Regions from separate parts of the Paenibacillus sp. FSL H8-0104 genome, predicted to be linked through region 2. Evidence: riboswitches for the same ligand, from Rfam matches in the RefSeq annotation. Region 2 holds a riboswitch; the other holds the start of a gene.
The links. A riboswitch is a leader RNA that binds a small molecule or an ion and turns the genes downstream of it on or off. The one in region 2 is predicted to bind glycine.
Positions count from the first base shown of each region.

Region 1: it holds a riboswitch for glycine, as region 2 does, so the genes downstream of both, sdaAB (L-serine ammonia-lyase, iron-sulfur-dependent subunit beta) here and gcvT (glycine cleavage system aminomethyltransferase GcvT) in region 2, are expected to answer to the same signal.

Region 1 is NZ_JBBOTC010000001.1:539,827-543,011, forward strand. Features, by position in the region: gene NST38_RS02560 (hypothetical protein) at 1-968, shown strand, start outside; glycine riboswitch at 1,103-1,227, shown strand; glycine riboswitch at 1,232-1,368, shown strand; gene sdaAB (L-serine ammonia-lyase, iron-sulfur-dependent subunit beta) at 1,506-2,195, shown strand; gene sdaAA (L-serine ammonia-lyase, iron-sulfur-dependent, subunit alpha) at 2,185-3,162, shown strand.
Region 2 is NZ_JBBOTC010000001.1:5,340,520-5,343,704, forward strand. Features, by position in the region: gene gcvH (glycine cleavage system protein GcvH) at 453-848, opposite strand; glycine riboswitch at 1,192-1,314, shown strand; glycine riboswitch at 1,318-1,418, shown strand; gene gcvT (glycine cleavage system aminomethyltransferase GcvT) at 1,635-2,771, shown strand; gene gcvPA (aminomethyl-transferring glycine dehydrogenase subunit GcvPA) at 2,768-3,185, shown strand, end outside.

The sequences.
Region 1 (3,185 bases), 4.8 Mb from region 2:
GAGCAACGGGAGCGACCGGAGTCACTGGGGTTACAGGTGCGACAGGCGTAACGGGGACGACCGGAGTCACTGGTGCTACAGGTGCGACAGGAGTGACGGGAACAACCGGGACGGCCGGAGTAACGGGAACAACGGGAACGACCGGAGTCACTGGAGCAACTGGTGCGACAGGCGTAACAGGGACAACCGGGACGGCCGGAGTCACTGGGGCTACAGGTGCGACAGGCGTGACCGGAACAACCGGGACGGCTGGTGTAACGGGAGCAACGGGAACGACCGGAGTCACTGGGGCTACAGGTGCGACAGGTGTGACGGGAACAACCGGGACAGCCGGAGTAACGGGAGCAACGGGAACGACCGGAGTCACTGGGGCTACAGGTGCGACAGGTGTGACGGGAACAACCGGGACGGCTGGAGTAACGGGAGCAACGGGAGCGACCGGAGTCACTGGGGCTACAGGTGCGACAGGAGTGACGGGAACAACCGGGACGGCTGGTGTAACGGGAGCAACGGGAACGACCGGAGCCACTGGGGCTACAGGTGCGACCGGATCAACAGCAGCTTCTGCTCCTGCGGATTCTTCCTTGTTTGCTGATAGCCAGACCACGGCGTTGGGTCTTTCATTAGTAGCTGAAACGACGATTCAGACACTTAATGTACCTGTAGTGGCAGGTCAACGCGTGAAAATCGATAATAGTACACAAGTAGCAATAGTTGTAGGGTCTAACTGGAGTATTGCGTATAACATTAATCTGAGACGTAACGGAGTTTTAATTAATCAATTGCAACTCTCACGAACCGGTAATGCTTCGGGAACGTTGAGGTTTCTTTCCTCCAACACTTACGTGGATACATCCCCGACTACAACGACTAATGCATACACGATAAGTATCCAATTTACGACAACTAGCAACGTCACGAGTGCCTCAGCGGAAGTGAGAAATCTGAATGCTATTCGTTTCAGTTAAAATAGACATCGAACTTATGATAATTACACGTTACTTTTGTTGACATATATGATGTTGTACATTACTCTATGGGTATACTTGATCAAAAACTTAGAAATGTACCAATTCGAATCGAATTAAAATAATACAGCGGATGATAACGAGCGGGAGAGACCTGGGTTAGCCGAGCAATATGGCTAGTGTTCAGGCACCGAAGGAGCAAGCTGCTGCGCACCCGGCGCAGTGGTTAATCTCTCAGGTAAATGTACCATCGTTGGACGCAACTCTGGAGAGTGCGCGAACTGCGCCACCCAAGGGGTATATGATCAGTCAGACCGGTGAACTTGTCTGTAATCGCAGGCAATTGCACCTTGTCGTGAGACACTGCTGATCGTGAAACTCTCAGGTATCGAGGACAGAGAGAGGGCCTAAGGCCTTCTTCTGTCCTTTTTTGATGTCATCATATCTAAATAAGGGACATTGTGGATGAAACTCCTGGATCGAAATGACGAATACATTTTACAAATATGAATCATGATTAATAATGGAGGGTTACAAGTGCGATTTAAAGATGTTTTCTCAATTATTGGTCCATCGATGACGGGGCCTTCAAGTTCACATACAGCTGGTGCGGCAAGGTTAGGAAGAATTGCTCGTCAGTGGCTAGGATGTACGCCAGATCGTGCCCGGCTGACCCTGTACGGTTCATTTGCAGATACGTATCAGGGGCACGGAACAGATCTGGCACTGATCGGCGGTCTGCTGGATTATGTCACAGACGATCCGCGTATCCCGGATGCAGAGCAATACGCAGAGGAAGCGGGCATGGAGGTTGAGTTTTATACAAGTGGCCTGCCTGCTCCTCATCCAAATACGGTCAAAATTGAGTTGTGGCATGGAGAACGTGCCTGCTCCTTAATCGGTGCATCCATTGGTGGTGGAAGCGTATCCGTGCATTCGATGAATGATTTTCGTGTTCAGATTAGTGGTGAGTTTCCAACACTCGTTCTGCGACATGCGGACAAAGCAGGGGTGCTTGCATCGGTAACGTCCACGATCAGTTCATCCGGGGTTAACATCGGGTATATGCAGGTGGACCGGAAAGCCCGTGATGGCGAAGCACTTACCGCGATGGAAATGGATGGTGTGCCTAATCCTGATATGCTCAAGCGTCTAAAAGAGCTGGACCATGTGCTGGACATTCGTGTCATTGATTTGAAGAGAGGAGTTGATTCGGATGCGGTTTAAACATTTGCACGAACTGAATACGATCTGTACAGCAGAATCCAAAACCATTGCTCAGCTGATGATCGAGGAGCAGGTTCAGGAGACCAATACACCGGAAGCGGATGTTGTGAAGCAGATGTCTGAATATTATCAGGTGATGAAGGAAGCGGTACGCAAAGGGTTAACGGAAGATACGACATCACGCAGTGGATTAACCGGTGGAGACGGCAAAAAAATGGCCGAGTACATTCGCAAGGGTGAGACTTGTTCAGGAGATGCTTCCGCACTTGCCATGGCGTATGCCCTGTGTGTGTCTGAAGTGAATGCCTCCATGGGCCGGATCGTGGCAACACCAACAGCCGGTTCCTGCGGCATTATCCCGGGTGTTTTTATCAGTTCACAGGAGCGATTTGGCTGGACGGACGAACATTTGGTGAACGGGTTGTTCTGTGCGGGAGCGATTGGTTATGTTATCGCCAACAATTCATTTATCTCCGGCGCCGAGGGTGGCTGTCAGGCGGAAGTGGGTTCCGCTATCGGCATGGCTGCGGGTGCCATGGTTGAACTGCGTGGAGGTACACCGGAACAGGTCGTTCATGCCGTTGGTTTGGCGTTAAAGAATACACTGGGCCTTATCTGCGATCCGGTCGCAGGCCTTGTTGAAATCCCGTGCATCGTCCGTAATGGACTGGGTGCAGTTACGGCGCTGGCTGCGGCTGACATGGCCCTGGCCGGAGTGCGTAGTGCCATTCCGTCAGACGAAGTCATCGATGTCATGCTGGAAGTAGGCAGTGCAATGCCGAGCCGCCATCGGGAGACAGCCCAAGGTGGACTGGCCCAGACGCCAACCGGCCGCAAAATGATGCAAAAGCTGGCTAAACCGAAGGCAAAGCGTGCAGAGCCTGAGCAGGAGTCGAAACCAGCGGATTCTGACATAACTACAAGTGGGGCGGACAATGCTCAAGTGGACAAGGGTACTCAGGTTTAAGCTGAACCGGGACCACCGATATA
Region 2 (3,185 bases):
AACTTAATATTCTCCAACAAAAACCATTATATTTCAACATTTAATTAATTTCAACTTATTTTCAATAATTTAGGATGAATAACCTATATGTATATAATTAGATTTCTTTAATACGAAAACTTTAAAGTCTAAAGTACATCAATTTGTATACCTTTTTTACTATTATCTTGTTCGCTGTCTTGTAACGAGGTTCAATATTCTTAGAAGGAATAAGTATTACCAAACTAGTTGGACACAAGTTTGGATAAGGGTAACTAAGACATTTGAAACCATAACGTAACCTTAGTTCTGCATGCTCCAAGAAATTTTGATAACGATATCATCCGTACATAAAACCTCCTTTTTATCCAAGAGCTATAAATCTCCAGGTTCAAAATTCAACAATCAGAAAATATCGACGAGAAAAACCTTAAGAAAGCATTTAGAAGAAGGCTTTCTTAAGGTTTTTCGTTTTAGTGGGCTTCCGTATGTTTCCGATACGCGTCTGCATTCATCAATGTAGACAATGCTGCTGTCAGATCTCCCTCAACACGGATCTCAATCATCCAGCCTTCCTCGTAAGGAGAGCTGTTCACAAGTTCAGGGGAGTCCTGCAACGAATCATTCACCGCAATGATTGAACCAGTGACGGGAGAGAACAAGTCCGACACCGTTTTGACCGATTCGATCGTTCCAATGCTGTCCTCTGCTTTTACATTGGTTTCAAGGTCAGGCAATTCCACAAACACAATGTCACCCAGCTGATGCTGCGCGAACTCGGTAATGCCAATACGTACAGTATCCTCCCCTACGGTTTGCACCCATTCGTGCTCTTCACTGTACAGGAAATCACTTTTCAATTCGCTCATCGATATCCGCCTCGCTTTTCATTAATGAGTACATGCGTTCTTTGACCTTAACCTTTTTCCCAGAACATAGCGTATGACATTTTTGAATCAAATGTCAAGATACCTCACAATTTATTTGCTGAATACCTCTAAATTCTGTAACCGGATTACACTCTTTCTTCATATACTGGTGAATATTAGAATAGTAAGCGTAGTCTTTTTAAATACACGAACAATAAGTTAAAAACTAAATTAAATATTCGGTTTTAAATCATTATCTATGATATCGTTCTTGACATCAGTAGTGGATTCACGTTTTAATGAGAGGAGTAAATGTGTTTATTGGACTATGTTATACCCGCGGATGAATGTAAAGGGAGAGATTACCCGTGACACCCGATTCGGGATGTACATGAGGTAACGCCGAAGGAGTAAACCACCGATAAGCGGGGGTGAATCTCTCAGGCAAAAGGACTTTTACGGGACGCAACTCTGGAGAGCATCTATTCGCCCTGTGCGGGCGTTATGATCACCCAAGGGGAAACCTGCTGCGCAACGCAGCGGGGTAACTCTCAGGTACAAGGGACAGAGCCTTAGAATACAGCGTGCTACTTGGCATGCCGATTCTTTGGCCTGTCCTTTTCCTTTTTCCCAAAAAACGAAAAACAGGATGTAGAATGGCGCTGCCATAGCTGCCTTACCATACTTATGTGATGAAAATATCTAGCTGAAAATTTAAAAATACCCTGGTTCATTGATCCACGATTGTATATCCGGCCGGCTGACGGCCCATGACGAGGTGATTTGATGTCTGATTTGCTTAGAACACCACTCTTCCCACTATATCAGCAATATGAAGGCGTACGGTGCATTGATTTTGGAGGCTGGGAGCTTCCCGTACAATTTAGCGGAATCCAGAAAGAACATGAAGCGGTACGCGAGCGTGCTGGACTGTTTGATGTATCCCATATGGGCGAATTCACTGTACAGGGTGAGCAGGCTGAAGTTTTTTTGCAACAAATGATGACTAATGATGTGACCACGCTGGTTCCCGGTCAAGCCCAGTACACCCTGATGTGTTATCCAGATGGCGGTGTGGTGGATGATCTGCTCGTGTATAAGCTGGAAGATCAGCATTATATGCTTGTGGTTAACGCCTCCAACATCGACAAGGATTGGGCGTGGCTGCAAGAGCACTTGATCCCCGGCGTAAGCATGACCAATGATTCGGAGCAGACGGCGCTACTCGCCTTGCAAGGTCCACTGGCTGTAGACATTATCGGGAAAGTTACAGATACGGATGTAAGCTCGATTGAACCGTTTCGTTTTGTGCAGGATGCTGAAGTATGTGGAGTAAAATTACTGTTGTCCCGTACCGGTTATACCGGTGAAGATGGCTTTGAGCTATATGTTCCTGCAGATCAGGCCGCTGTGGTCTGGAATGGGTTAATGCAAGCCGGTGAAGGTCACGGACTTGTACCGACAGGCCTCGGTGCTCGGGATACACTGCGCTTTGAAGCAAAGCTCCCTCTGTATGGACAGGAATTGTCGGCAACTATCTCTCCGCTTGAGGCTGGTGTTGGCATGTTTGTGAAGCTGAATGCCGGACCTTTTATCGGACACGAAGCCTTGTTACAGCAAAAAACTGACGGGCCCGCCCGCAAACTGGTCGGCATCGAAGTGTTGGAGCGCGGTATTCCCCGCCCCCACTATCCGATTTACGCCGAAGGCGTACAGATTGGTGAAGTGACAACAGGCACGCAATCACCTACATTGAAGCGTAATCTGGGGCTTGCCCTCATCGACAGCAAATACGCTGCGCTGGGAACCCCGCTTGAGATTGAGATCCGCGGCAAGAAACTAAAAGCCGAGGTCGTGAAGACCCCTTTTCATAAACGGACACGTACGTCGAAGACACCTACTCAAGGAGCTGATCAAGCATGAGCAAGCACCGTTACATTCCCATGACTGAACAAGATCAGAGCGCCATGCTCGCAACCATCGGTGTGGATACGCTGGAGGATCTGTTTCAGGACATTCCAAAAGAGATTCGTTATCAGGGCGAGCTGCCCGTATCCTCCAAACTTGATGAATATGCGCTGACACGTCACATGTCCAAACAAGCCGGCGCCAACGCCAATTTCGAAACACACGCCAGCTTCCTCGGCGCTGGCATATATGATCATCATGTTCCTTCCGTCATCAATCATGTCATTTCCCGTTCCGAGTTTTACACTGCCTACACACCTTATCAGCCTGAGATCAGCCAAGGTGAACTACAGGCCATTTTCGAATTTCAATCCTACATCTGTGAATTAACCGGTATGGCTGTAGCGAATGCCAGTATGTATGATGGCG